Regions from separate parts of the Priestia sp. LL-8 genome, predicted to be linked through region 3. Evidence: predicted binding sites of a transcription regulator. Region 3 holds the regulator's gene; each other region holds the start of a gene.
What was found. The regulator LexA, encoded in region 3, represses DNA repair genes until DNA is damaged. The targets are predictions, from matches to a motif close to CGAACATATGTTCG.
Positions count from the first base shown of each region.

Region 1: the regulator LexA is predicted to act here: its motif matches at 5,766-5,779, upstream of U9R83_RS08975 (Y-family DNA polymerase).
Region 2: the regulator LexA is predicted to act here: its motif matches at 2,130-2,143, upstream of U9R83_RS15610 (YolD-like family protein).

Region 1 covers NZ_JAZAQH010000001.1:1,767,666-1,778,198, reverse strand. Annotated here, with positions in the region: gene U9R83_RS09015 (hypothetical protein) at 521-721, shown strand; gene U9R83_RS09010 (hypothetical protein) at 1,058-1,501, opposite strand; gene U9R83_RS09005 (hypothetical protein) at 1,599-1,892, opposite strand; gene U9R83_RS09000 (hypothetical protein) at 2,020-2,529, opposite strand; gene U9R83_RS08995 (hypothetical protein) at 2,607-2,939, opposite strand; gene U9R83_RS08990 (SMI1/KNR4 family protein) at 3,078-3,455, opposite strand; gene U9R83_RS08985 (SMI1/KNR4 family protein) at 3,469-3,984, opposite strand; gene U9R83_RS08980 (YolD-like family protein) at 4,106-4,438, opposite strand; gene U9R83_RS08975 (Y-family DNA polymerase) at 4,453-5,718, opposite strand; gene U9R83_RS08970 (hypothetical protein) at 5,919-6,479, shown strand; gene U9R83_RS08965 (hypothetical protein) at 6,515-7,093, shown strand; gene U9R83_RS27680 (DUF4181 domain-containing protein) at 7,101-7,466, shown strand; gene U9R83_RS08960 (SF0329 family protein) at 8,027-8,581, opposite strand; gene U9R83_RS08955 (hypothetical protein) at 8,696-9,193, opposite strand; gene U9R83_RS08950 (hypothetical protein) at 9,376-9,516, opposite strand; gene U9R83_RS08945 (hypothetical protein) at 9,772-10,050, shown strand.
Region 2 covers NZ_JAZAQH010000001.1:3,061,923-3,072,455, reverse strand. Annotated here, with positions in the region: gene U9R83_RS15620 (MDR family MFS transporter) at 5-1,612, shown strand; gene U9R83_RS15615 (hypothetical protein) at 1,647-1,799, opposite strand; gene U9R83_RS15610 (YolD-like family protein) at 1,825-2,007, opposite strand; gene U9R83_RS15605 (assimilatory sulfite reductase (NADPH) flavoprotein subunit) at 2,625-4,433, shown strand; gene cysI (assimilatory sulfite reductase (NADPH) hemoprotein subunit) at 4,456-6,177, shown strand; gene U9R83_RS15595 (hypothetical protein) at 6,226-6,492, opposite strand; gene U9R83_RS15590 (SDR family NAD(P)-dependent oxidoreductase) at 6,692-7,441, shown strand; gene U9R83_RS15585 (GNAT family N-acetyltransferase) at 7,482-8,012, opposite strand; gene U9R83_RS15580 (DUF3231 family protein) at 8,249-9,253, opposite strand; gene U9R83_RS15575 (aminoglycoside N(3)-acetyltransferase) at 9,571-10,365, shown strand.
Region 3 covers NZ_JAZAQH010000001.1:3,884,190-3,894,722, forward strand. Annotated here, with positions in the region: gene U9R83_RS20365 (DUF896 domain-containing protein) at 91-321, opposite strand; gene U9R83_RS20370 (YneB family resolvase-like protein) at 391-1,059, opposite strand; gene yneA (cell division suppressor protein YneA) at 1,113-1,442, opposite strand; gene lexA (transcriptional repressor LexA) at 1,589-2,206, shown strand; gene U9R83_RS20385 (hypothetical protein) at 2,418-3,863, shown strand; gene U9R83_RS20390 (ArnT family glycosyltransferase) at 4,374-5,879, shown strand; gene U9R83_RS20395 (GtrA family protein) at 5,900-6,292, shown strand; gene U9R83_RS20400 (glycosyltransferase family 2 protein) at 6,289-7,266, shown strand; gene U9R83_RS20405 (cation diffusion facilitator family transporter) at 7,305-8,282, opposite strand; gene U9R83_RS20410 (APC family permease) at 8,392-10,218, opposite strand; cyclic di-AMP (ydaO/yuaA leader) riboswitch at 10,381-10,522, opposite strand.

The sequences.
Region 1 (10,533 bases), 2.1 Mb from region 3:
TAAATATAAAGGTTCATGTGTTAATACAAACTATTTTCATGAAGTATAATTATGGAGATGTATACTAATAATCTACCGTTTTCCACCATAATTGTAAATAAAAGAAGGATTTTAGCTAATAAAGATTAAGTCTATAAATATCATTTTTGTAGTGTAAATACAGGTAAAAAAAGAATTTGCACATATCGTAAATTTATAAAGCCTCTAAAAATAATTTATCGCATTCTTTTTAAAAATTTACCTTAGGTTACTGTTGAAGATGAAAGGTTGGTTGGTAATATGTGAGAGAATGAAAAAGCTATAGAAAAAGCTATAGAAAAAGCTATAAACAATACAAAAGCAAGTTTTGCGGTAGAGGGCTTGTACCTTTCTGATTCGGAAAAAAGACTAATTCAACAAAAGGTAACCGGTCAACTTTCAGATGAAGAATTTTTAAATGAGGTAAAGAAATTAAATAAACTAGAGTAAATTCATAAGATGTATATTTCTTAGAAAAATCGTTAACGAGAGTGGTGCTTATATGCCAAGTCGCGAACAAAAACTAAAAAAGTTGTCTATCGAAGAGTTACGGGCAAAATTAAGTGAAGAGCTTAAGAAAAAACCGCCACGTAAAATGGAGAGTGATAAAGATGGCACAATTATATTAGATCCAAACAACCCTCAGGATTGTGAATGGTACGATAACGATGATGCTTATGGCGGATATAAAACTGATGATTAATTATATTATCTTTTTTTCATGGTTTTTAGTCTTATTTCTTCTATGGATTATCGTCTCATTCTTTGGAGGTGAAAACGGCCAGTGGTGGTCTATGTATCGTTTGAATTCCCATAAATATGGTCCGTGGGCCTTAGAGCTTTCTGATATAAAGATTGTTATAGCCGCTGTTATTTCGTTAATAATAGCTTATATAGCGAGTTTTAGATTTAAAAGATACAGATAAAAAGAGAAAACTCCTTGTCATTAGAGTTTTCTCTTCTGCTTTTGCTTCTAGCTTTCCTATCCTTAATGTTTTGAAAATGGATTTTAAGGCGGTAGTTAGGTTATAAAAAAACGTTAATCTGGTTCTTCAGCCAGGACCCAAGGAACTTCTATCTCAAAATTAAGTTGAAGTACGGGTCTGGTAAATCCGCCAGGGACAAATTCCAAATCGTTGGAAAAGCCAATATGTAGATTATTACTTATTTCGATTGCATCATCTGAATTTATAATTTCAAGAGGTGTTTGATGAGATACCTTACCTACAAGATGATAGCAGCCAATATAGAAGTGTAGTCCATTTTCTTGAGGATCAAAATGTGATAAGTGATTACATTGAGAAGGATTAATACCTAGTTGGTAAAAAAACTGAAGCTCTATCTTCGGTCGTGACTTCATAGCTTCATAGAAGTTTAGACAATATAGACAATCGCACAAATCCCACTTCTTTAAATACTGTTTTGGTGTTTCTTCAACATCAATTTCTAAAATCAAATTATTAATCTTTATAGTTTGATACATAGTCTTCACTTCCCATATTTAGGCTATTTAGAAGTTACCTTCAGTTGCAGAATTCTGTAGCTTAATTTATAAGCTGATTAGAAAGATATATGTCCAATTATAACGAATCAGCAAAAGCATCTAATAATTCTTCACCTTTAGTTTCTGCTTCTGTCTCATCAAATTCTTTCTCTTCTATCCATTGTTGGTAATGAACAATCTCGTGAGCCATACTGCGGAGTATAGCCCAAAGAGCATCAATTTCTCCCCTTTCCGATACTAATTCTTCATAGTCACCAGTAGCAATTCGTATATAAGGTTCTATCGCTTTATCATATGGTGCAAAGAAAGTAGCGCTTACTAGCTCTTTAGAATATTTATTTTTAATTTGATAATCCTTTTTTAAATACACAACAACTCTTACAGGAAATTCTATCGTTGAACGTAACCAGACTGCAAAGTTTAAGCAAGACTGTCTAACTGCTGGTTCTACACCTTTCTGACACCTAACCCTCAATCCTGATCGAGGACATTGTACCCTAGCTCTTCTCATTTAATTTCACCTTTAGTTTCTTAATGGCTCTTAATACTTCACTCCTGTCTTTAGCAAGCTTCATCCACTTTGGAAGTCGACTCTCGACACTTAAATAATAGGGATGTGATTCCCTGAGTTCAGCTTCTATATAGTTTTCGATATAATTTAAATGTTCTAGGTTTAATCCCCATAAGGTGTTTCCACTGCATTCGATTTGTAAGTAGAGCGGAAGTTGAAAATACCAATCACAGGGGTCTCCAATTAAGATTACTTCATAATTAGCTTTAGGTTCATACGAGACTCTTGCTTTTCCATAACCGTTCGCTTTTATAACTTTGTCTTTTGTTGCTCCGCAAGCAGTACAAACAAACCTTCTTCTGACGTTAGCGACATAGGGACTCGGATTATCTAAAGCTATGACGCTTGCACAAGAAGCACAATGTGGACAAACGACTAGAAACTCATCCCCTAACTCTATAAGTGTTTTATTTTTATTTAGAACTGTTTTTTTCAAGACGTTTCCCCTTTGAATTTATTCATTCATATTATTGAAGCGATGAAACCACAACATAGATTTCATTTAATTCTACATTAATCACCAGCTGCAAATACTAATTTATTTAGCTTCAGTGCTTCTAAGCAAAGACCCTTTAATGCTTCAGCAAATGTTTTTGTTTTCAGATCTATTTCCGTTGGCTGTCGACAGGTAGTCTTTAATGCTTCACATACTTTTATTAATTGATTGATTTCTTGTACAGAAAACAACTTGTCACCATATTGATCTAACCCTGTCAATAATCCAAATGAATCCCTGAATTCTCTTGCTAATAGATAGTCGTGTACTCTTTCCTCAAATTTTACACATTTAGTAGAAGAAGCTGCTTCTTTCTTATTATTAACGATATAGAAATCGATTCCTACCATAAGGACCTGCCTTTCTCTACATTCTTTCTAAGTTTAATAGGTACTAAAAAAAGAGGACAGCTAGGTAGATATTAAACTACTAGCTGTCCTGTCCTCTCCTGACCGTACTCCTATCAAAATCTTTTAACGAAGCCATAATTAAGTAACATCTTCTACAAACTCTTTTAGAGAATCATACATTTCTAAAGCGTCCCATTCGCCCATGCCATGTTCAGCTGTAAAAACTGGATAATCTTCATTCGCTATATCGATAAAGAGCGGGTCACCGCCTATTTCTTCATCATACCCTATGACAAACCAGTTTTCTTGCCAATCTCCTTCTTGATTTCCTATAAGGGAATTTGCTTCTAAATCTTCTCTGTAACCTAATTGTCCATCTAAAAACTCACTTTTAAGGTAGATATAATAAGGAGTAGAAAGAATTTCTCCAACTTCATCTTCAAATTCTACGTTCACCGACGTACCTGGAAGCTCTTTAAGGATTTTATAAATTCTTTCTATATCAGGTTTTATCATTTGCTTCTCCCCTTTAATGATCTGTATGATTTATCGTGGCCATTATCCATTCTTCTAAGCTGTCTGCTATTACTTCACGCTGTTCCCAATCGTGCCAAAAGGTGATAATTTGGCCGACTTTTCCTCCTTCATCAGGATCCAAATCTATACAAATATCATCTCCTCCCCCATTCGTGGCAATCGAAATCCAACGTGGGTTCCACCAAAGTTCTTTTTTCACTGGTCCAACAGGTTCTACTTCTGGAAAATCTTCAAATTCTCCTCCGTCTAAAAGCTCTTTTAATGTTTGCCACGTATACAGAATCTCCTCTAAAGGTAATAGAGTATAATTTTCAATAACCGCTATGTATTCATCACGCTGTCCATTATGTATCATTAACCAATCTTTAAGGTTTTGTGGAAAGGTTAGTCCCATCTTTTGTTCAACCGCTGCAATTTCTGATTCAGTAGCTGCTTTGTTAAGCGTTCCTACTGCTTCTGGTTGATTTATTTTCAACCACTGTTCAAACTCATGCCAAGCCTGCTTCATACTGGACTCCCCCTTATATAACATCATTAAATGAATCTATGAAAAATCATCCTGTACTTTTTAAGCTTATACTAATTATGTATGGAAATCTTATGTAAATAAACTGTTTTATTACTTTCTACTATATGAAACGAACATCAATTAGCTCGCTTAACCTCATTTTATTCGTCTGTTGATCCCCCTCATCGATAAAAACAAATAATCCTCCAAGAGAATCAACAAACTGAATAACTCCTGTTTCCGTTATACACTGCCCATGCTTGTAATACGTAAGGTACACTTTTTTATGTGTATGAAGCGCTTCGATCAAAGTGAAATTAATCTGTTCCATTTGATCTTCTGTTAAAAAAGGTCGAGGTATTTCTGCTTGTTTTTTTATCATTTCCTGTAACCCTTTGTATTGCTCTGGCATAGTGGCGAACGGTCGCCATTTTTTCATTCCTCTGTTCTGCATAGCAGCTTCCTCCTTTATGCTTTATGACCTCCTAGAAGGCCGTTTCGATAACGAGCTGTTGAATGCTCGAGATAGCTTGAGGCCCGTAGAACGCTATTCTTTCCATAACGAAGACGAATGTCATCAATCGTTTTTGCAAGTGCATAGGCTCTTTCCCGCTGATCAATATCCTCAAATAAGCTCATTTGCTCCTCTTCTTGAATGCTCGTGTTGGATAATGAAATGCCAATGGAGCGAATCGGCATGCCACTATCATAGGTATGTAAAATGGTTAAACAATACGGAAAGATATCTTCGCTTAAGTTCGAAGCTCGCCCCATTTTCTTTTGTCTTGAGAACCCTCCGCTTGTTTGCTTGCTGTAGCCAATGGATAAATGAATCGTTTGAGCCACCACTTGATGCATCCGCAAACGAAAACAGACATCGTCCAATAGCTCCAACAGCAATAACTCCACTTCTTTTCGGTTTGTATAATCACGGAATAGAATTTGACTCTTTCCAAAGGAACGAGAGCTAGGAATGTACACATCAGAAATGCGACTGTAATCAATACCATTCGCATGTTGGTGCAACTCTTCGCCTAGTATGCCAAATTCCTGTTGTAACATCTCTTTTGAAGAAAGAGCGAGTTCTTTTATGGAGTGAATGCCTAACCGGTGTAAGCGTCTTTCCGTAGCAGACGAAATCCCCCAGAAATCCTTCATCGGATGAATGGACCACAACTTAAAGGGAATATCCTCATATCGCCAATAGGCAACTCCTGTTGGGCTGTTCTTGGCTTCATGATCTAAGCTCACCTTCGCCAGTAAGAGATTCGGACCGATACCTGCGGTAGCTGTCAGCCGTGTCTTGCGATAAATCTCGTTGATGATTTTATGGGCCAGTTCTTCTGGTGTTTTAGCAAATAAATGCAAAGAAGCTGTCGCATCAATAAATAACTCATCAATGCTATACGCATGAAAATCTTCAGGAGCCACATACTGTAACACCAAACTTGAAATATAGTTCGAAGCCTTGATATATCTCTCCATGGATGGATTCACCACATGGATATCTTTCCTTTTAGGAATGTCGAAAAGGCGACTTCCCGTTTTGATCCCTTCTTTCTTTAGTAAGGGTGTGGCAGCCAACACAACTGATCCCGATCGCTTGACATCTCCTACCACCGCAAGCCTTGTTTTCAATGGATTTAAGCCCCGTATGACAGAAGAAACCGAAGCAAAAAACGATTTCATGTCTATGCAAATAATCACTCTGTTTGGTAGCTTCCCATAATCCATTGAAAGAACTCCTTAAAATAAAGAACGTTTGTTCTCTTTATTATATACGAACAAATGTTCTTTATTCAAGGATGAAATCTAAAGTTTTCCCGATTATTGCTATCACTTACAAAGAGTTTATTGGTACATTAAAAGGGTCAATGGATGTATAACGTAAAAGTAAGAGTTTAAAAGGGTTAAATACTAAAGGAGGCTAGAAGTTGAAAAAAGAATATTTTGTGCAATATTCAGACCAAAGTATAATTAATAACTTTGACTTTCCAAAGGATAATTTTGTATCTATTACTGTAGGGATTAGTGAGATCACGCATGATCTGATTACTTCCTTAGTTCAAAAAATGTTCCGTCTACCAGTTTTCTTTGTTTTAGAGTCAATGATATTTGGATATGAAAAAGAGACTTTAATTGAAAATCAAGTTCCTTTTTATGAGTTTTCATCGGATAGTGCTATTGTTAAAGTTGATTCTGTAGAAAAATTGGATGTTGTTAGTGGGTTAGCAGAGGTATTAGTTAATAATGGACTGAGTATATTCATTTTCTACGGAGAAGGTATTGTAGAGCAGGATTTAATTCCTTTGAGACAATGGAATAAACCTATAGAATTTAAAAATGTCGATATAGATAAAGTAGATACATTTGTGGATGTGGAAGAGGTTGGATTTACTATATTCAGTAAGAATAATCTATTTAACACACCTGGAAAGGTCCAAAATTATATACCTCGTTGCTACTCACTTGATATTAATAGCAGCGATATTTAACATTTCTAGATTAAAAGGAGGAGGATTTATAGTGAATGAAATATAAAAGTAATAAGAGTATATTGAAAATGTCAGCTATCATCCTTCTTACTATAGATTTATTCTTTTATCTTTTAGCATTAAAGAGCCTATACGTTTTCTCTTTAAGGGTTTCAATATATCTTTTGATTTTTGTCCTGCACTTTATCTATCTATACATAGTCCTTATAACTGTTAGCAAAACAAAGGAGTCTAAAGTCTTCTGGGGTGTAATTGGGCCATTCTTTATTGTACCTATAGCAATCGTTGGGTGGTTTATATTCTTTTATAATAATAAAGTTGACTATTACTATCTTAGTTCACCTAATTCTACACAAAAACTTATTATTGGCTATTCTAATTGGAGTCTTGGTGAAACTAACCATTATTATGACTTTTATAGACAAACTGGATTCCCCTTGGTGAAAAAACGACTAAATCACGAATCTCTTCATGTCGTGACACGAAATACGGATATGAGCGATTTAATGGAATGGAAATTTGCAAGAGAAACGAGGGAACACCTTTTAGCCGTTATTTTCTTTTTCTTTTATTTAGCTTCTATAGGAGTTGGCACTTTATTAAATGTATTTTAAATAGGAGTTGAATATTATTGCTAAAAACATTTTATACCTCTTACTATTATTGTTAGTAGCATCTCTTATTACAAAGTATCTTGCTATAAAATTAAATGTTAAAGATGACCACGACGCTGAAAAAAATTATGTAAACAAGTGGCATAAATGGGTAGAAAAAAGTTTTTATATTGTTTTTATTATACTCTTTATTGCTTTTGAACAGGTTCCTATGTGGGTCATGTTAATTATTTTCTGTTTATGTTATTTAAGTTTCCGAATCTTTATGGAGTGGAGATATAACAGAGAAACTAGGGAATATTTAATATCATTTAGTCTCCTGATATATTTTTTAATAGCAATTATTATTGGAGCAATATTGAATGTTTTCTAATGGTTTATTTATACATACACAAGGAGCTATGTACGTTATAAAAAGCATAGAAAATAAATACACTATAATACATAAGAGCAGGTGGAAATAATTTTTATACCTATATTAGTTTTACTAGTTGGTTTGTATCTATTAATCTCGGGAATTTTAATCATCGTAAAAGATAAAAACACAAAAGGAAAGACTAAAAAAACTTTAGTTTTTTTAGCAGTAGCATCCGATATAGTTACTGATCCAGTGTCGTCTTCTGGGTTCCGTATTATGCTTGGTGCTGTTCTTATAATAGGTGGATTAATTTTATTATAAGAAATACCTATTGGTATATAACTATGTTTCAAAAGGATTCATATCGATTAACCGGTATGAATCCTTTTTTATTACTAAAAACGTTCGTAAAAGTGCATGGATTCCAGAAGACGTTCGTAATTGTTTTTATAACTTAAGCAAACGATAAAGATGATAGATTTCTTACGAAAAAGAAAAGTTCGTAAAGGTATACTTTTACGGACGATACACTTGATTACTACCAAAGAAGGCTCTAAGATAGCCTTTTTAATTTTCTATGTATTTAATCGGTTTTTATACGGCGTAATCCCTTCGACCTCACACCTTAATTCATAAAACTTCCTAATTAAAGGATGCAAAATAAGGCTGGAACCTATTGCCTCCAGCTTTCTTTTACCTAGCCTTTTATCTAATAATGAAAGAGCCTGAATTATATTATCCTTAGAATTTAATGCATTTTCTATTGAGAAGTGAGGATACTGAATAAAAGCATCGTAAACAAGATCAACATTAAAAATACCTTTGTATTCCAGGATGATAGTAGAGTATTCTCCATCATCTACGTTCCCAATAAATTCTGGAAAACACTCATATAAACAGCCTGGAAAAGATTTATCTGTTCTCTCCTTTATTTCTATCCAAAGCTTGTCATGCTCCATTACATAGTGAGCTGAAGAAGCATTAAAAATTTCTTTTTTGTCTAACGTAACCCAAATACGTTTTTGCTCCCCAAAATTAACATTATAATGGGTCAAATGAATACTCAATCTATCTTTTAATTTATCGCAAATTAAATCTTCGATATTTCTTTTTACCTTTGTCCACTTCATGCTTATAATCCTTTTCTTTAATAAGATGATACATAATACCAGTTTTTATGTACCTTTTCTATTTGTTTAAAATCTCCATCGAAGTCGCTTTTTAGAGGTCTCTGGTCGTTTGGGTCATATACAAATCCCGAAAAGTTGTCTAGCATCCCACGATATGTAAAGAACAGGATTGATTTTGCCTTTCCTTTCCCTTCTAGCATAATGTCCCCCCCCACCTTTAGACAACCGATTATATTCCTTAGATAAGTGAATAAGTGATGGATTATCAGATACATTAGGTTTTATGATGCCATTCTCTACTTTAGTTGCAACCTCTTCTCTTTTATCTAGATGGACTTTGAAGTTCATATCTAAATTAACTTGATTAAACGGAAAGAAAAACCATATTAAAATAGTTATAAGCTGAATAATCAAAGGTTGCCAATACTTATATTTAAAAAGATGAACCAGGGTCCACCCAGTTACAAAGATAAAAGATGCATATACACCTAGCCAAATGGGCAGCATTAAAAATTCCGTTATAAGATCAACTAAATCCCATTGAAAAAAAGACGTTAAAATAACTAGTAAACTACTTATTAATGATAAAAATAACAATTGATTACGTTTCACAAATATTCCTCTTCCTGAAATAATTAATTTTAATCTCATCAAATATCCATTATAGGATCATCATAATGGATAAATAAAATTAGCTTAGATGAATGTTCCTGGTATGCGTTTTATATCAACTTATGATATAAGGAAATTAAAAAACCTTTGAGAGCATTCATTCCCAAAGGTTTAAGCCTTAACTATTTATTTATCGTAAAGAAAGGTAATCCCCTCATTGGTACATGGTAATGCTTCAATAATACCCAAATAATTAGGACAGCTGCTAAGCTCCCAAACGATAGTAAAAGTTCTAGAATTTCTACTTCTTTGTCTGAATTCATATGTATCATTCCTCTTAATGAATATGTAAGATATTAATAATAACTGGAATAATATTAATATATTTACTTAATAATTTATATCTTACATTTTTTCTAGTTAAGTTTAAAGGTGTTTTTGAAGTTTTTAACTAAAAATTAGGTTTACCATACTATTTGCTTTTTATAATCGTCATTATGGTAACTAAAAATGTCTACTTTTGTGGACGGTGCAGTTTATAATAGGATAATACATACAAAGTAAGGTGAGATATATAAATGACGGATTTTTTATCAGATGTTTTATCAAGCTTAGTTCCTGTTATTGATACTCATAAGAGTTTAAACACACAAAAAATTAACAAGCATATTGAATTGTTAAAACAACAACATTGGTTTAGAAACATTTACGAGGATGACAAATACTACGCATTACTTTTTGGAAACAGACGAGTACGATTTTATCTGCAGAGTAGCCTGCGCATCAAAAGGATGATTCATAAGAAAAAGGTGCAGGAGAAGTTCCTTACGTTATTAAATAAAGAGTTAAAAGGATAATTTTTTAGAAGGTTAGACCTTATAAAAAAGTTTTATACTGAAGAATAAACAACAGAAAGCAATAGATCCCTAGGGATTATTGCTTTCTACTAATATTTTCATTTTCAATATAAGAATATAAAATCTTCAAACACACTGCGTCTTCATGATCACACGAAATAGAAGTTATATCTTCAAGCTTTACGATTGCTTCACCGTCAGGTTCTCCATCATTAGTCAGAGTAAAAATAATAGTCAAAGGTAGAAAGTCTTCCAATAATTTAGGAGGTTAAATCTTGAAACCATTTTACAGATTTTTATTAACCTTTACATTCTTTTTCATCAGCAATTTAATAGTAAATTCCTTTTTTAAGCATAATTTGAATATCCTAACAGCCTTTTCAGTTGCATTTGGTAGTGCATTCGGTTTGTTCCTTGTTGAAATCTATGCGATAAAAAAGTTGTTCAAAGATGTAAAAGATGAATGAAACACACATTGTTTAA
Region 2 (10,533 bases), 820 kb from region 3:
CACGATGGAAAATCAAAAAAATTCAAAGCGCACGCTTTTATTAATTGGCTTAATTATTGCGATGTTCTTTTCTGCACTTGATGGAACCATTGTCGGAACGGCTATGCCAAGAATCGTAGGAGACCTTGGCGGGTTAAGCATGATGACATGGCTGACAACAGCCTATTTATTAACGTCCACAACGGTTGTTCCGATTGCAGGGAAGCTCGCTGATTTAGTAGGACGCAGAGTAATTTATGTGACAGGACTTATTATTTTTATGGTTGCTTCTGCTTTATGTGGAATGGCAAATAACATGACAGAGCTTATTTTATTCCGTGCATTACAAGGAATTGGCGGCGGCGTTATGATGCCAATGGCAATGATTGTAATTGGTGATTTATTTACCGGAAAAGCACGAGCAAAGTTTCAAGGAGTATTTGGAGGAATTTATGGTCTTGCTTCTGTCATCGGTCCACAAATTGGCGGATGGATTGTTGATTCACTGAACTGGAAATGGGTATTTTACATCAACTTGCCGGTAGGGATACTCGCTACCGTTTTTATTGCACTGGGACTTCAAGGAAAGAAACATACGGGACCTGTAAAATTCGATGTAGCCGGTATGTTCACAATGGTTATCGGAGTAGTGAGCTTGCTTCTGGCCCTGAGCTTTGGAGGGAAAGACTACGACTGGAACTCTTGGCAAATTGTTAGTCTATTTACACTTGCTGTTGTTGGGATCATCAGCTTTATTATTGTGGAAACGAAAGCGAAAGAGCCGATTCTTCCGATGTATTTATTTAAGAACCGAACGTTTACGCTTTTAAATATCATTGGCTTTTTTATGAGCATTGGCATGTTCGGAGCCATTACGTTTGTTCCGTTCTTTATGCAAGGAATCGTTGGAGTCAGCGCCTCGGAATCAGGTACGATTATGACACCGATGATGATTTCAATGATTGTAACAAGTATTATTGGAGGACAGCTCGTCTATAAAGTCGGAATTAAGCCTCAAATTGTAACGGGTATGCTCATTATGGCAGGAGGGTTCTTCTTGTTAACAACATTAGACCTTCATACTAGCAAGCTTGTTGCCACTTCTTATATGGCCATAATCGGCTTAGGAATGGGTCTTGTGATGCCAATTTTAACACTTGCTCTTCAAGAAAGCTTTTCAAAAGAAGAGCTCGGTGTGGTTACATCATCAAGTCAATTTTTCCGTTCAATTGGAGGAACGTTCGGTATTACGATTTTAGGAGCAGTAATGAATGCAAAATCAGGTACGCTTCTTACTGACAAACTCGTTCCATATTTAAACACATTGCCTGCTCAAGCAAGTGCTTTTGCGGACGGGTTTAAAAAAGCGATTGATACGAATCCTGAAAGTGTGCTGCAGATGCTGTTTAGCCCTGAGGCGCTAAAGAGTATTCCAGCTGCGCTTTCAGACAGCATTGTGCCAATTTTGAAGACCTCGCTAATGAGCGCATTGCACAGCGTCTTTTTCATGGGCTTAGCTTTTATTATTTTAGGAGCGGTATGTACATTGTTCTTAAGGCAGATCAAGCTTTCAAATAAAAAAGCCGAAGAAAAACCAGAAGAAGGCATTGTTGAAGTAGAGCCATCACATTAAAAAAAGCGCACAAATTTGTGCGCTTTTTTCTATATCAACTAGTTGTTTCATTAGGCTTACGAAGAAAAGGGGATTGTTTAGACGTGTCATACGAAATTTGATCAAGCAAATACGTTAAATATAAGTTCAGTTCAAACCTATCTTCCGACACAAAATCTGTAAGCGCTTGCTTATTATCTTTCCACATAGTAATTCCTCCTTAATTTTACATACTAATGAATAGATTTAATATCAGAAAGCAAAAGGGAAACAACGGCTTCATTTTCGTCTTTTACGGATAGAATTTGCTGATGGAGATTTAAGTTGTGCACGCGGCCTTTGCACGTTTGCAACGTTCCATCTTTATAGTAAGAAACAGTTATCGTCCCACTTTTCGTTAATTCTCGTAAAAACATTCAAGAAGCCTCCTTAAAAAGATTACCTGATTTAAAAGCCAGTCCTTTCATTTGAGATGAGCAAAAGGGAATTGTATGTACTGCAAGCTTCCCTTTATATTCTTCAATGTGTATGAATCAATCGAATAAAAGGTTGCTAGCTCACCTATAAACTGTCCTAAATTTCAGAATATACTGTCTTTTACATATAGTGTTTTTTAAAAGGATTAATGTTACATTTATTATGTAACATTCTGATGAGAAAGAAAACCGTTTCTACAAAACTTCTCTAAAAATTACAAAATATTCATATTCGTGTGAAGGATGTAGAATGAACAAATATGGAAGGAACTTCGTTTATAAAAAACGTAAATACAGATTCAATTATTAATTATCTTAATACTAGTTATCAATTATATGTATTTTACTAATTTATTCTTCTTCGATAAAATGCAGGTAGACGAATTTGATAAGAATTTTCTAATGATTTATATAATTAAATTTGATATAATCTATAGGAATAATAATGTATGAAGGGAAACATCATTGATTAATTAGACACAGGTATTAAATGTTGTTGAAGATGATTCGTAAAAGCATACATATTTAAATTATATATTTTGGTGAGGTGGACAGTGTTGCAACTTAAGGTAGTAAACAGCCCTTTTAATCAAGAACAAGCAGATTTGCTTAATCGCCTTCTGCCGACATTAACAGAAGCACAAAAAATGTGGTTGAGCGGTTATTTAACAGCAGCTCAATCTACGTCTGCCGAAGGAACGCCAGACGTTTCTACAGCAGCGCCTGCTCAAGCGGAGCAGACGATTTCAAAAGACGTAACGATTCTTTACGGATCACAAACAGGAAATGCTCAAGGACTTGCTGAAAATACAGGCAAAACGCTTGAAGCAAAAGGTTTTAATGTAACTGTATCTTCTATGAATGATTTCAAACCAAATAATTTGAAGAAACTTGAAAATTTATTGATTGTCGTAAGTACACATGGAGAAGGAGAGCCGCCTGATAATGCGCTATCTTTCCATGAATTTCTTCACGGCCGTCGAGCGCCAAAGCTTGAGAATTTCCGTTTTTCTGTCTTGTCGCTTGGAGACAGCTCATACGAATTTTTCTGTCAAACAGGAAAAGAATTTGATGTGCGCTTAGCAGAACTTGGCGGTGAAAGACTGTATCCGCGCGTTGACTGTGATTTAGATTTTGAAGAGCCCGCAAATAAATGGCTTAAAGGTGTTATTGACGGATTGAGCGAAGCGAAAGGACACAGCGCTTCAGCAGCTGTTCCAGCGGAAGCTCCTGCAGGAACTTCACCATATTCAAGAACAAATCCTTTTAAAGCAGAAGTGCTTGAGAACTTAAACTTAAATGGCCGCGGATCAAATAAAGAAACGCGACACTTAGAACTATCTTTAGAAGGTTCAGGTTTGACATTTGAACCAGGAGACAGTTTAGGTATTTATCCTGAAAATGACCCGGAGCTTGTTGATCTTCTTCTTAACGAATTCAAGTGGGATGCAAGTGAAAGTGTAACGGTTAATAAAGAAGGAGAAACGCGTCCTCTTAGAGAAGCGCTAATCTCTAATTTTGAAATTACCGTGTTAACAAAACCGCTTTTAAAGCAAGCAGCTGAGCTCACTGGAAACGATAAGTTAAAAGCGCTTGTAGAAAATCGCGAGGAATTAAAAGCATACACACAAGGCCGTGATGTGATTGACTTAGTTCGTGACTTCGGCCCATGGAACGTATCGGCACAAGAGTTTGTAGCCATTTTACGTAAAATGCCAGCGCGCCTTTACTCGATTGCAAGCAGCTTATCAGCAAACCCTGATGAAGTTCATCTAACAATCGGAGCGGTACGCTACGAAGCGCATGGACGCGAGCGTAAAGGTGTTTGTTCAGTCCTATGTTCAGAACGCTTGCAGCCAGGCGATACGATTCCTGTATACCTTCAAAGCAATAAAAACTTTAAGCTTCCTCAAGATCAAGAAACTCCTATTATTATGGTAGGACCTGGTACAGGTGTGGCTCCGTTCCGCTCATTTATGCAAGAGCGTGAAGAAACAGGAGCAAAAGGCAAGTCATGGATGTTCTTTGGTGATCAGCACTTCGTAACAGACTTCCTTTACCAAACAGAATGGCAAAAGTGGTTAAAAGATGGCGTACTGACAAAAATGGACGTGGCGTTTTCACGCGATACTGAAGAAAAAGTATACGTACAAAACCGTATGCTCGAACATAGTAAAGAGTTATTCCAATGGTTAGAAGAAGGCGCATCTTTTTATGTGTGCGGAGATAAGACAAATATGGCACGCGACGTGCACAACACGCTAGTTGAAATTGTTGAAACAGAAGGCAAGATGAGCCGTGAACAAGCGGAAGGTTACCTTGCGGAAATGAAGAAACAAAAACGTTATCAGCGTGATGTATACTGAGGATTGAAAGGAGATTTTCAACATGGTAAACAAAACTTTAAAAGCGCCCGAAGGTCCTCCAAGTGACGTTGAGCGCATAAAAGAAGAAAGTAATTATTTACGCGGTACATTAGGAGAAACAATGCTAGACCGCATCAGCTCAGGTATTTCCGAAGACGATAATCGTTTGATGAAGTTCCACGGAAGCTACTTACAAGATGATCGAGATCTTCGTAATGAACGTCAAAAACAAAAGCTAGAGCCAGCTTACCAATTCATGCTTCGCGTTCGTACGCCAGGCGGTGTTTCCACACCAGAACAGTGGCTAGTGATGGATGATTTAGCGCAAAAATACGGAAATGGAACGCTAAAGCTGACAACTCGTCAGGCATTCCAAATGCACGGGATTTTAAAGTGGAACATGAAGAAAACGATTCAAGAAATTCATGCATCTTTATTGGACACAATTGCAGCTTGCGGAGATGTAAACCGTAACGTAATGTGCAATCCGAATCCATATCAGTCAGAAGTACACGCTGAAGTATTCGAATGGTCAAAAAAATTAAGTGATTACTTATTGCCTCGTACAAGAGCGTACCACGAACTATGGCTAGATGAAGAGAAAGTGATCAGCACACCGGAAGTGGAAGAAGAAGTGGAACCAATGTATGGTCCGCTCTATTTGCCAAGAAAGTTCAAAATTGGCGTAGCTGTTCCACCGTCTAACGATATTGACGTGTATTCACAAGACCTTGGCTTCATTGCCATTTTAGAAGACGAGAAACTTGTTGGATTTAACGTAGCAATCGGCGGCGGTATGGGTATGACGCACGGAGATAAAGCAACGTACCCTCAGCTTGCAAAAGTGATTGGGTTCTGTAGACCTGATCAAATTCTAGAAGTAGCGGAAAAAGTCATTACGATTCAACGTGATTACGGAAACCGCTCTGTGCGTAAAAACGCGCGTTTTAAATACACGGTTGATCGTCTTGGGTTAGAAACGGTAAAAGAAGAGCTTGCAAACCGTCTGGGCTGGAGCTTAGACGAAGCAAAATCTTATCACTTTGATCATAACGGAGACCGCTACGGCTGGGAAAAAGGTGTAAAAGGAAAATGGCACTTTACTCTTTTTGTTCAAGGTGGACGTATTGCTGACTTTGAAGACTATAAGCTTATGACGGGTCTTCGTGAAATTGCAAAAGTTCATAGCGGTGATTTCCGCTTAACGGCCAATCAAAATTTAATTATCGCGAACGTATCAACTCAAAAGAAAAAGCAAATTAGTGACTTGATTGAACAATACGGATTAACTGACGGCAAGCATTATTCGGCTCTTCGCCGCAGCTCATTAGCTTGCGTATCGCTTCCAACTTGCGGGCTTGCGATGGCAGAAGCTGAGCGTTACCTTCCAGTTCTTCTTGAGAAAATTGAAGCAATTGTAGATGAAAACGGTCTTCGTGATAAAGAAATCACGATTCGTATGACGGGCTGTCCTAACGGCTGTGCACGTCCTGCTTTAGGTGAAATTGCTTTTATTGGTAAAGCACCGGGCAAATACAATATGTATCTTGGAGCAGCATTTGATGGCAGCCGCTTAAGCAAAATGTATCGTGAAAATATCAGTGAAGAAGAAATTTTAAATGAACTGCGCGTCTTGCTTCCTCGCTATGCAAAAGAAAGAGAAGAAGGCGAGCACTTTGGTGACTTTGTCATCCGCGCCGGAGTAATCGAAGCTGTAACAGACGGTACAAATTTCCACGCATAATACGTATGAAGGGACTTTTCTAACTTACAGAAAAGTCCCTTTTTTATTTTAGTACTCTCTAACAAATACAGCTACTCCAAATACCCCTAATCTTTCCGCGGTAATTTGTTCAAAGCCGTTATCAAGTAAACAATGTGCTGCAGTACGATAGCGCTGATCTGGAGCTAATAAGCGTCCACAAGGATTTGCGCTGCCAATCACTGTTGCTTCCACGATAGTACGAGGAGCTTGTCTATCCAAAGGATTTCGCTCCCAAAGAATTGTTACCACATCCGGAGGACGGGGAATAGATACATTGCCTGTGTGTTCATGCATAGCCATCACCTCCTTACCCTATAGTAAATGCAAAAAATGACAGACTGCTTGTACACATGCTGATTTTTAGTAAAAAAGGCATTCAACTATGCCTAACTTGACTAATTTCATAGCAATGAGGTGATTAATAGAAACGGCTGGTAGAAAAAAAGAATGCTATAATGTAAAAGAAAGGAATTTTCATCAAGGAGGGAGAAACATGCAGCAAAAACGAGTAGCGGTTATTACAGGGGGAGCAAGTGGAATTGGCAAAGAGACTGCGTTAAAGTTTGCGCAAAAAGGAGACGCGGTGGTCATTGCTGATTACGATGAAGAAAAAGGAAAAGAGACGCTTCAACAAATTGAAGAAGCTGGAGGCAGCGCTTTGTTTGTGAAAACGGACGTCACAAAGTTCGAAGAAGTAGAAGCACTGATTGAGAAAACGGTGAACAAATTTGGACGAATTGATGTGATGTTTAACAATGCAGGTATCGGACGCCCTACATCTGTTTTAGATCAAGACTTAGAAGAATATCACCGTATTATTAATGTCAATCAGCACGGCGTTACATATGGCATTATGGCAGCGGGCAGGAAAATGAGAGAGCTAGGTATAAAAGGCGTTATTATCAATACGGCATCTATTTTTAGCTTCTTAGCCTCACCCGGTACCTATGCCTATCACGCAACGAAAGGAGCTGTTGTCATGATGACGAAATCAGCTGCGCTAGATCTCGCTAAATACGGTATTCGCGTCGTCGCCGTTGCGCCAGGATTTGTTGATACGCCCATTATTCAAGGCTATAAAGACAACGGTATGATTGAAAGAATGAAAGCTAAAACGATGAGCAGGGAGCTCACTACACCTAAACAAATTGCAGATATGGTTTATTTGCTTTCCTTAGAAGAAGCGGGAGCTGTAAACGGCAGCGTCATCATGGCTGATGATGGGTATGCGGCATTTAAATAAAAGGAAAAAGGATTCTTTTTAAGAAAAGAATCCTTTTTTATTATGTAGTAGGTAGGGAACTATAAACAAACGTATTGTGAGCTTTTCCGTTTTGATACATATAGTTTTTTAACACTCCTTCTTTTTGAAAACCGAGCTTTTCAAGCACATGCTGTGATGCTTTGTTTTCAAGAAACACAACAGCTCCGATCCGCACTAGCTGAAGGGTATCAAATCCATAAGCCATAACAGCCGAAGCAGCTTCCGAAGCATAGCCGTGACTCCAGTGCTGAGGGTGTAGCTCATAGCCAATTTCCGCACGCTTATGCTTTTGGTTCCACTGATTAAATCCAACTGTCCCAATTAATTCCCCCGTATCGAGCCGTTCAATTCCCCAGCGCATGCCTTTTTGATTTCTGTAATTTTCAGCAAAAATATCAATCAGAATCAGAGCTTCTTGAATAGTTGTGAATTTTTCTTGCCCGTAATATCTAATAACTTCTTTCTGAGAGAAGCAGTCAAAAATAGTATCTGCATCCGCTTCTGTTATTTCACGCAGTGTAGTGCGAGGTGTACGAAGAATAGGAAACATATTTTTCTCCTTTCTATTTTATATAGAAAGATTTCGTCAGCTCAGAGAAAATACCTTTTATTTTATTTTTCTGTTATAAATTAAGTAGAAATATGAGCTAAACGACTAAGAAAAAGACAGGAACAGCTTCTAAATAACGCAAACATTCGTTACGTACTAGCACTAAAAACAGTATACTAAAAAAACAAAAAGAGCTAGCTGTACGTAGAGCAGCTAGCTTTTCTGTAGGAAAGAACCTATTTTTTAGTTAACTGATTGCGATCCTCAATTTGAGGAGGCTCTTCAAGCCATCCGTTTTGAATCATAATTTTGCCGCCTTCTTTCGCCAAACTGTAAATGTCTTTTGCAAGCTGGAGCATCTTTAATGGCAAATCACTTCTTAAACTAAAGGCTCCTCCTAAAGCATTACTCCCCAGACCGAACGTACTCAAAAGACTCGTATTGTACATCATCAGCTTATCTGAAAAAGGAGGAACGGTTGAATTCGTCGCTTTTCCGGCATGAGTAGCCGGGGGTTCTATGTAGCTATGGCGTAAAATATCACCTAGTTCTGTTTCAATTTTCTTCGAAAGCTTCATACCCCTGACAAAATGCTGCTGTGCCTCTTTGTTGTTGGCCACTTGAGCAAAACCAATCATCAGCTGCATTCCTACAAGATTTGTATCAACAGCATGTTGAATAAGTGACACTTCAATGGTATTCAGCGATCGTTTTTCGCTAAGCCAGCTCAATCCGCCTATATAGTTTTGTTCATGGACAAAATGGACTTCCTTAGGCATAGAAACGTATGGGGGTTTTGCGATGACACCCGTTTCTAACAATACTTGTGTGGATTGATTGTATATGTCCTGTGCTTCTGCTGTTGCCTCTACGAAGAAATTTCGGACATCTTCTCGGTAAGACATGGTCGAATGCAAAGCAAACAGTCCTGTTTCAATTTGAGACATTAAGCGTATATACATGACTTCGAACATGTGGTCATATAGTTTAGGAACTCCTACGTTCACGTCATCTTTCGTAAAACCAATTGGGATAACAGCGCCTTCGTTCTCAAATATTTCTTTAATTCGAGCTACACTTTTTAAAGATCGGCTATAATATAGCTCAAAAAGTTCTTTGTAATCTTGTTTATCTTCCAGAAAATATTCTAGAAACCTCAAAATCATCGTTTTTTCTTGATAAGTCATCCATAAGTTAGCAAGCTCCGAGGACGTGAGCGGCGGAAGTTTTGATGTGCTCATTGTACACATTCCTCCTGAAAATAGTGATAAGTAAATATGTATAGCTTCATTAGTATTTCTTTTATTTATAGGAATATTCTTCTTTTTAATTTATTGAAAAGCTTCAGCAGCCGTTATTATAGTAAGATAGTTGAAGGAAATAAAACTTACTAACAAGTCAGTTGTATGATAACTGATATGAATAAAACTAAGTTTTTCTATTACTTTAAATAATTTGACAATTGATGTTATTCTTACTATTATGGAAACATAAGTTTTACATATATTGCTAGAGTTCAGCAAAATATTCTAGCAGCACTATAAGTAAGGAGCTTACGATGAAGCACATTGTCCAAGCAACAGATCACCCTAGAACGAAAGACACGTTAAAAGAAGATTTACGCAGGTTAGGCATAACCCAAGGGATGACTATCATGGTTCATTCTTCACTATCTTCATTAGGATGGGTAAACGGAGGTTCAGTAGCCGTTGTTCAAGCTTTAATGGAGACAGTGACAGAGGAAGGAACTATTGTTATGCCATCACAGTCGGTCGATCTTTCGGATCCATCAGAATGGAGCAATCCGGCTGTGCCAAAAGAGTGGTGGGAAAATATTCGGGAAACGATGCCTGCATATGATCCAGTGCATACACCGACAAGCGGTATGGGACAAATCGTAGAAACGTTTCGAACATACCCTGGCGTAAGAAGAAGCAGCCATCCAATGTATTCATTCGCCGCTTGGGGAAAGGACAGCGAAGATATCTTAAGAGATCATCCCCTTGAATTCAGTTTAGGCGAAAATTCTCCTCTTGAAAGGCTTTACAAAAAACATGCCTTTGTTTTATTATTAGGTGTCGGGTTTGGGAATAATACTTCTTTTCATCTAGCGGAATATCGGATTCCATATCGAAACGTGATTCAAAAAGGATCTCCAGTTATGGATTCAGGAAAGCGAGTATGGAGGACGTATAAAGAATTAGAGTTCCGAGAAGAGCTGTTTGAAGAGATAGGTGAAGCATTTATTGAAGCAAAAGGAATAAAAGCTGAAAAAATCCGTTCAGCACGTGCATACTTCTTTTCAATGCCTAAAGCCGTCGATTTCGCTGAAACGTATTTGAAAGCGCTATAGTAAGCAGTTGTATGTTTTCTAAGTTGTCTGTATATCAGACAACTTAAAGTGAGACAAACATGAGGCGCCGCCGCGTCTAGACTTTATATTAACAAAGCGCAGCAGTGGTTTAAGCAAGATAGTTTACTTTTTATATTCCTTGTTTCATAATGGCACTTGTCAGTGAAT
Region 3 (10,533 bases):
AAAATTTTCCACTTTTACAGTTTTTGTACGCCTTATTAAAAATATACAAAAAACTAGAGGGAACACTCCCTCTAGTTTTACTAGAACGTCTTAGTGAAGACGCTTCTTTTTACTCTCTTTTAACTTCTTAGGCGTAACATCTTTACCTTCTTCGTCCACAACTTTAATCGTATGAAGGTGATTTGTCATAGATTGTCGGAAAACTTTTAAATATTCCTGACGTAGCTCTTGCTGTTCTTTCGCTTCAGATTCTGTCAGACCTTCAGCCTTTGCCTTTTTTGAAAGAGCATTAATACGAGCAAGTTTATCTTTTGATAGCATATAAAACCTATCTCCTTATAATCAATAATTAAAATTACCGAACCGTTCCGGCAACATGTAGTCATCTTACTAAATCTCTTTCGTTTTATCAAGAGATTGAGCACTCTCTTGATACTCTTGATAGCGACGATGTACGGTCGCTTTTGAAATATTATAACCAAAACCTTTTAGCGTAACTGAAATTTCAGCAAAGGTTAAGCCGTTATGACGAAGGCGGACAATTTCTTCAATCGGCGCTTCTTTTTTTTCTCTTCCCGAGTTAACTCCCTGGTTTTTTAAATTTTGCTGCGGACGATAACCGTTTTCTACGGCTCTTTTCATTCCTCTTTTAATTTTAGCATTATGTAATTTCCGCTGATGCTCTTCCACTAAACTAATAATATCTAACACCATTGAATCAGATTCTGAAAGCTGAAGCTGACCTTGATGACTAATCGTATAGATGGTAGCATTTTCTTTATGAAAAGCATGAAGCAGCGCAATTCGGGCATTTCCTCTGCCTAATCGTGTTTCGTCTTGAATGAGCAGCACGGATATTTTCTCTTCTTTCATTGTATGAAGAACATCCAAAATACCCTCTCTGTCTACATCATATCCGCTTGCTTTTTCCATCACGACTTTTTTCACCTCTAGATGATGAAGATCAGCAAGCTTTTTTAATTCTTCTTGCTGGCGCTGCAAAGATGTTTCTTGGGTTTTTTTATCCGTACTGACACGGCAATAAATAATGGCGTCCACTTTTATCACGACCTTTTCGGCTTCTAACAATATTCAGGAACGGCCGTTACACACTACTGTTCAATTGCCACTTGATTATGTAACTCTTTTTTTAAAACAGGAATATATAATTTATCTCCAGGAGATAAAGACTGGGCAGTATCTGAGTTTAAATCATTGACGTCTTCAACCCATTTGACAAATTCATTGGTGGTCAAATGATGGTGATTATGATACTTGTTGGACAAGTCCCAAAGCGTATCTCCTTTTGTAATAGTAACCGTTGAATATTTGTCTAAATCTACTTTATCCGCTCCTAAAACCAGCGTCAATACATATGTAAGTGCAGCGATAACTGCAAAAAAAATAGCGTAATGTTTCATAGAATGTAAGAATTGTTGCATATTATGATCCCCCTATCAGAATATATGTTCTTATTTTATTGAGAACATTTGTTTCTGTCAATGGAATTCTTCGAACTTATGTTTGTATATTGACACATCACGTGGTATAATTCACCTAAAGAATAGCTAAAATCGAGGTGAAAAATATGAAGCTATCAAAACGTCAACAAGACATACTAGATTTTATTAAGCACGAAGTAAAATTAAAAGGTTATCCGCCTTCTGTTCGTGAGATTGGGGAAGCAGTAGGATTAGCCTCTAGCTCCACTGTACACGGGCATTTAGCTCGTTTAGAAAGTAAAGGGTTAATTCGAAGAGATCCAACAAAACCAAGAGCAATCGAAGTTCTTCAACTAGATGAAGTAAACATTCCTAAAAGCAATGTCATTAATGTTCCTGTTATCGGTAAAGTAACAGCGGGTCTTCCTATAACAGCCGTTGAAAATGTGGAAGAATATTTCCCTCTTCCAGATAAATTCGTTTCTCCAGATGATCATGTATTCATGCTTGAAATTATGGGAGAAAGTATGATTGAAGCAGGTATTCTAGATGGCGATATGGTAATCGTACGTCAGCAGCAAACGGCTAATAATGGAGATATTGTGGTTGCTATGACCGAAGACAACGAAGCAACGGTAAAACGTTTCTTTAAAGAAGAAAATTTCGTTCGTTTACAGCCTGAAAATTCAACGATGGCGCCTATTATTCTTCGCCACGTAACGATTTTAGGAAAAGTAACTGGTGTATATCGCACGATTCACTAATCAGACACTGTATGTAAAACCAACTAATCATGATGTTAGTTGGTTTTTTTACGTTTGTTTTCTAAAAAAATTGGCATATTATAAATGATACGTTGAATCATTGCAGGCAGGTAGAACAGTTTTTATAAAGCTTGTTTTACCTTTTACTTTCTATCTGCATTTCCTCGAATCTTACAAGGAAATACCATCGACTATAAGAAGGATGTAGTTTATGACTAATACACCTAGGAAAACAGAACCATTTCAAACCATTGTACCTACCAAAGCAATGAACATGTTTCTTTTTCCTTTTTCCTTTGACCGAAAAAATAAAGAGCAGCTTGTTCATGCACTGAAAGCAAATTTGTTCGAGTTTTTTTCCATTCAAAACAAAGATTTAGAAAAAGAATACTACGGAGAACAATATTACGTATCTCATGATAGCCTGGATCAATATTTTCTTCCTTACATTGAATGTATTCTATTCCCTGATTCGTGCGAAAAAGAAGGGTTGCTTCGATTTTCAAAAAAAATAGACCATACCATTACGTTACATACTTCTTCCACCACCGTGTCTAGCAACGTGCTGTCTGTGGATGTTTTTTTATGTCCTTTTGAAATTGGCGTCATGACCATTCGCACTGAAATGAGCCATAACCATTACACCTATGATGACATTTTAGAATTCATGAATCATTTTCGTGTATTAGAACCGAAGCTTGCTGAAGAGCATGGATCCACCATTACCTATGAACATCATCGCTATAGCAAAGTACAAGATTATATTTTTTCACAGCTTGCGCCATTTTTGAACGAACACATCAAGAAAGAAGCCACGCGTGAACAGCACGTTGGGAGCCTTCCTTATTTTATCGATGAACGGATGTTTGTGTTAAGTTATGTAACGGTAAATCAAGAGCAAGAAATTAATTCCACAACTTTATTTCGTACTGGGCAGCTAAATAGCTATACGCCTGACGGGAAAGCGTTTATTTCTGCACACAATCATGAGTATATTAAAACGTATAATACTAAACACGTGTATGAAAGGTGGGCTCCTGAAACTTATTACGTCATCACAGACCATGTGTTTTCATGTATTTCTAAATCGACAGACTCTAAAACGGATCAGCTTTTGATGAATCATCTATTTGGCCAGCATTACTATAATTTATTTTTACATTTTTTCTATAAAATCGTGTTGCTAAAACTATCTTATGAGTATTCTCAGCTCACGTTTCATAAAAATTCAGAGGGCATTGAGCGACTAATCCGCTCTATTACCGTGTTTTCAGGCAAATATTTATTTTTAGAAATTAGCTCTCGCACAGAAGGTCAAGAGTTTTCTGAGCTCTTTAAAAAAATTTTCCACATCAATTCTCTTTATCAAGAAGTCAAAGAAACCCTTGGTACTTTGTATCAAAATCAAGAGAAAATCGCGGCCAAGCGTCACAATTACTTATTATTAATTTTAACGATTTATACCGTTCTTTCCGGTATTTACGGAATGAATTTAGTTATTAGCAAGCTACAGGGAAACATCAATTGGGATAGTATGAAGCAGTTTTCTATCTTTGAATATATCGCTTTAATAGTAGCTCTATCAGGAATATTAATCAGCATTAGCCTAGGAGTGAGCTCACTATGGAACTTATTAAAAGATCGATTTAAAACATAAAAGAAGTTGAGACATAACTAAATGAATTCAACCTAAATACGAACAAGCGAAATACATGAGCTGAACCGCTTATGACGCCGCAGTTCATTTCCATGCAAGACTTCTCTTTCCGCGGGCAGCCGATGAGCCTCCTCGTTGCTTGTGCTCCTGCGGAGTTTCATCCCTTCCGCTTTCTCCGCAGGAGTCTTCGCCTTGCCCTCCAATCAACTGCTGGAAGGAATTAAACAAATGAAACCTATGTTCACCATAAAAAACGAACCACTAATCAAACATGGTGATCAATAGTTCGTTTTTCACTTCGATTAAAATCCTTTTTTCCCAACCTCTTTTATCTATTACTAAATCAATGCCTACTCCGCTGAACCTTTTATCAAACGTTGTGCCGCTGTTGTAATTTCAGAACAATCTAATATTATACTCTACAAGAAAAATATATACAAAATAATAAAATATGGTATCATAGGGTAGGAATTTTGTACCTTATCTATGAAATAATTTGCAGGAGGTAATATGCTTAACTCATTTTTATCCAAAAGCCTGATTCTTTTATGTGTCATGATTCTTACATGGTCTCTATGGGGCAGTTATAGTGCGATGACAAATTCATTGGAATTAAAAGGTTTGGCTTTAAGTAATTCATTTATTATTGAAGGAATATTTATCACTTTCCTTGTCATTTTTCTAATAGCTATTGCAAGTAGATACATGAACAAAACTGTTTTTTTTATTTCACTGATTGTTTTGACCTTAGGTATTCGACTAGCATGGATGCTTTCTGTTCAAACGCCTGTAAAATCTGATTTTCTTGTCATGTTAGATGCCGCGCGTAATATCGCAAAAGGAAATTATGAATTTAACCAAAGCGTTTATTTCACTACATGGGTATATCAGCTAGGCTTTTCATTCTATGAATCTGTTATTATTCGCTGTTTTGGAGATAACATTTTTATATTAAAATTGTTAAATATTTTTTATTCCACTGGAACCGTTATTTTTATTTATTTAATTGGCGCTAAAGTATTTAATGAACTTGCTGGGAGAATGGCAGCTTTTCTATATGCGTTCTACATTCCGAACATTCTCTATAGCTCAGTGTTAACTAACCAGCATTTGGCTACTTTTTTATTTTATGCAGCTTTTTACCTTATTATAAAAAGATTTGCTCATAACAAGTTTAGCTGGCTTTATATTGGCCTTCTATTGTCGTTAGGAAATTTAATGCGCCCTCTAGGACCCATTATTATCGTTGCTGTTCTCATTTATTTCATCTCGCAAATTCTTCAACCTTACATCAAAACGAAGGATGCTGCTGAGTTAAAAACTCGCCGAAAACAAATAGGAAAAAACCTCGTAGGCATACTGGCTACTTTTTTTATTGCAAATGCGCTGATCAACTATTCTTTTGTAGCTAGCGGTATTTCTAAATATCCTTTAAGTAACAGAGATCCTTTATGGAAATTCGTCATTGGCTTTAATTACGAAACAAGCGGTTCTTATTCTTCAGAGGATGCTAGTCGTTTTATGGGTATGCCAATTGGAGAAAAACGAGCTGAAGCAGAAAAAGAAGTAATTAAAGAGCGTGTAGCAGATAAAGCGCAACTTTTAGATCTCTTTCACATTAAATTCCTAAATATGTGGGGAGGAACGGATGCATCTACATTTTGGAGCATTTCATTAACTCCTCAAGAAGATGTACCTTTTAATAAAGAAAAATTAATTAGTGCTGCTCAAAGTTATGAAAGAATTATTTATGTTTCAACTACTATTATTTCCATTATTGGACTTATATGTTTATTCCTGAAGAAGCAGGATAAATATCCGTATACACTGTTTTTATTACTAATTATAGGATACGTTCTTATTCACTTGCTTATTGAAATTCAAACTCGCTATCGATTCTTTATTTTTCCAAGCTTTATGCTGCTCGAAGGGTTTGGTATTTCAGTGATTCTATCCTATTTAATAGTACGATTTACTAAAAATAAGCCCCAGACAAAATGTGAAGAGATAAATTAAATGGAAGGGATTATGCAACCGTGATAAAATTCCTGAAATTCGGATTTGTAGGTATAATGAATACCCTGCTCACTATTATCAGTTACTTAGTACTCATTCATTTTGATATGAATTATATATTGGCTAACGTACTATCTTATTTTATTGGCGTCATAAACAGCTACTATTGGAACAAATCGTGGGTGTTTCAAGCAACCGTACATAAATGGATGTTAGCTCAATTTTTCATCGTAAACCTTATTACTTTAGCAGTTAATACAACTTGCTTATTTGTTCTTGTACATTACACACCTGCTAATCCAATAATCGGACAGCTGTTGTCTACTTGTATAGGAATGTTTATCAATTTTTTCCTTAATAAAATATGGACGTTTAAGCATACAAACAATCACTCGATAGGAGGTAAAGCATGAAAGAACTAATTTCAATCGTAGTACCTATGTATTTTGAAGAAGAAGTAGCTAATGAATGCTACAATCGCTTGCTTTCCGTCATGCATAAAAATCATATTAACTATGAATTCATTTTCGTCAATGATGGCAGCACAGATCGAACAATTGAAATCTTAAAAGACGTAGCTGCTATGGATTCTAACGTAAAAGTTATTGATTTTGCTCGTAATTTTGGGCACCAAACTGCCGTAACAGCAGGCATTGATTATGCTCAAGGTGATGCTATCGTTATTATTGATGCAGACTTACAAGATCCGCCAGAAATGATTCCCGAATTAATTGCTAAATGGCAGCAAGGTTATGAAATTGTATATGCAAAGCGCAAGAAACGAAGCGGAGAGACCTTTTTTAAATTAGCCACGGCTAAGTATTTTTATCGCTTTTTAAATTATATGTCCGATATCGAAATCCCTAAAGACACGGGAGATTTTCGTATTATCGACCGAAAAGTAGCGGATGTATTCAAAAAAATGACTGAACGTAATCGTTTTGTACGAGGAATGATGTCTTGGATTGGTTTCAGGCAAACATATGTAGAATATGAGCGCGATGAACGCTTTGCTGGTGAAACAAAATATCCTTTAAAAAAGATGATCAAGTTTGCTTCAGATGGAATTATTGGGTTTTCAACGAAGCCTTTGCGTTTAGTAATGGTTATTGGCTTATTATCGGTTTTTGTATCACTTTTAGTTTTAAGTTATTCGATTGTTGTTTGGCTGATAGGTAAAAACATTCAGCCTGGCTGGACTTCCATTATGGTAGCTATCACCTTCTTTAGCGGTATTCAGCTACTTGGTTTAGGTCTAGTCGGACAATACATCGCAAGAATTTACGATGAAAGTAAAAATAGACCTATTTACGTTGTACGTGAAACCATTAACTTCTCGAAAGCTTCAACAGATTCTCCAAACGTACGTGAAAAAGTATATAGCTAAAAAAACAAGGAAGAAAACAGTTGTTTTCTTCCTTGTTTTTATTCTTTTTGAAGCTGTAAATCACTTGGCGCCCAGTCCGGAATTCCATCATCTTCATCAAATTCAATAATGACATCCGTTACTCCTTTCTCCTGTAAAATACGATTTTCCAGACGATCTTTAATATCATCAGCTTCGGCCACTGTTAAAGAAGGATCAATTTCTACTTTTAATTCAACGTGAAGCTCTTCTCCTTCTTTCATCACCATTAATGTTTGAATATCACGCACTTGTACATCTTGCATGACAATCGCGCCAATTTTTATTTCCATTTCTTTATCTGCTTCACCAAGGGCTCCCGCAGCGTTGTCTAAAAATACTCGTCCTACTACAAAAAACATCATAAGCCCAATTAAAATAGAAGCAATTCCTTCAGCTTGGTGAAAAGGTGTAAACCGTGAAATGAAAACAGCTATTAATGCCAATACGCCTCCTCCAGTAGCTACCAGATCTTCCATAAAAACCAGCTTGGTTGCTGGCTTTGCTTTCTTTAAATGAATAAAGCTTTGCGTAAAAACATTGACCTCTGCGGTATTCATTCCGACATCGTGCAAAATTTCTTTCATTGCCTTAAATAGGACAAACATCTCAAGTAACACCGAGATGCCAAGTACTGCAATATTTAAAATAAAGCCTGAAGACTTCGTCGGATGAAGAATGTGGTGATATCCTTCTTTAATCGTTTCAAACGCCATAATCCCTACTACAAGAACGGCTCCTAATAGAACAAGATTAACCAATCGGCCGAAACCGTTTGGAAATCGTTTAGTCGGGGCTTTTTTACTTAATGCCGAACCTATAAAAACAAAAAACTGATTAGCTGCATCTCCTAAGCTGTGCATCGTTTCAGCAAACATCGCTACATTTCCTGTTAAAGCGAAAGCAATCCCTTTAATAATGGAAATAATGGTATTCACTATAGCGGCCATCATGGCCGATTTATTTCCTTTTCGCAATAATTTAATTAATTCACTCATACAATCCCTCCGTTTGCGCCTTTGATGAGATTCGATTACGGTTAGTGTATGTGAATTTAAAAATTAAAAACCTCCAACATATAAGTTGGAGGTTTTTAGTCATGTTTCATTATTTTTTAAAACGGTACGGTACAGTTGTAACAATTACATTTTTGCGGTAAAGCAAATGTGCTTTTAACAGCAGACTGGACTGATTGTGAAGAATATTTTGCCAACTTTTTTTCGTAATGAATTGCGGAATAACGACCGTAATGGCCATGTTATTTTCTCGCGCTTTTTCCTCAGCCATATCGATGAATCGAAACAGCGGCCGCACTAAGCTGCGGTATTGAGAATGAAACGTAACAATACGAATATCAGGCTGCCACTTCTCCCACTTCTCTTCCATTTTCTTTTCACTTTCTCGATCAAAGGCCACATGCACTGCAATAACGGTATCGCCAATCGTTCGTGCATAATTTAATGAATTTTCTACTACCTTTGTCATTCCTGCTACAGGAACAATGACTACACTTCCTTCAAGCTTTCCAATCTTTTCTCCTTGCTTAATACGAAGCTGCTCTCCTACCGCTTCATAATGCGTATGAATGCGATGAAAAATATAAACGATAACCGGTAAGAAAACTAGCACAGACCATACTTGTGAAAACTTCGTTGTAAACAAAATGATTAACACAGTTAATGTAATAAGCGCACCAATTAAGTTAATGGTTAGCTTCCCTTGCCAGCCGGCCGGCTTTTCTCTAAGCCACTTGACAATCATTCCTGTTTGAGAAAGTGTAAATGGAATGAACACCCCGACTGCATAAAGAGGAATTAATTGCTCTGTCGCTCCTTTAAAAGCTACAATTAAGACAATAGAAGCAATTCCAAGGGTCACAATTCCATTTGAATACCCTAGTCTATCACCCCGAATTTGAAACATTCTCGGCATGTATTTATCAGACGATAAGTTGACAGCAAGCAAAGGAAAAGCTGAAAACCCTGTATTGGCTGCTAGCACTAGAATTAGAGCTGTTGTTCCTTGAATAAAGTAATAAAATCCATTGCGTCCAAACACACTCGATGCAATTTGTGATACAACAGTTTCATCTGCTTTTGGAGAAATGCCAAGCCAATAAGCTAAAAACGTGATCCCAGAAAATAAAACAGCTAGAATACCGCCCATCAGCATTAATGTATGAACAGCATTTTTTGCACCTGGCTCTTTAAAGTTAGGCACTGCATTTGAAATAGCTTCTACACCTGTCAATGCTGAACAGCCTGACGAAAAAGCTTTTAATAATAAAAACAAACTAATACCTGGCACTACTGTACCAAGAGACGTATGAAGCTCAGGTGAAACTTGACCTGTCGCTATTTTAAACAAGCCTACCGCTATTAACAAGATAAGAGCAATAACAAATAAATAAACCGGATAAGCTAATACAGAAGCGGATTCCGTTACGCCTCGTAAGTTTAAGACAGTAATCAAAATAACCAGCAAGCACGCAATTACTACATTGTAATGATGCAGCGTTGGAAAAGCCGAAGTTAAAGCATCGGTTCCTGCTGAAACACTCACGGCAACTGTTAATATATAATCTACCAGCAGTGATCCTCCAGCGATAAGCCCAGGATTTTCTCCTAAATTGGTTTTGGAAACAATATAAGCTCCTCCGCCTTGCGGATACGCATAAATAATTTGACGATATGAAAGAATTAAAGCCGTCAGCAGCACCAATACACCAATCGCAATTGGAATTGAATACCAATAAGCGAGGACACCGACTGTCGCAAGTACAATTAAAATTTGTTCTGTTCCATAAGCCACTGAAGATAAGGCATCTGATGATAAAATAGCAAGTGCTTTAAGCTTACTAAGCTTTTGATCACCTAACTCTTTTGTTTTAAGCGGCTTTCCAATCAATAATCTTTTGAGAACTGAATAGTTCACGTAATTTCCCTCCGATGATTGCTTAGCTACTATTTGCTTTTCGTTGCTAAGCTCAGTTACAAGTTCATGAATAAGTGATATTATTCCTAAAAAATGCCTTTTTATGTTAAAAAAGCGCACAAAAAAAACACTAAGGGTTCTCAGCGTTTTTACACAGCTTAAACCTCCTCTCTAAAACGCTTATGGGGTTAGCTGTCGGATTCGGGCTATGAGAGTAGCCCTACCTTTTAAAAAAGGATTCACCCCAAGTGACAATGCACAAATTTGGGTCCCCCACTTCTGACGAATTAAGCGATAACAGGTCAATATAATTTT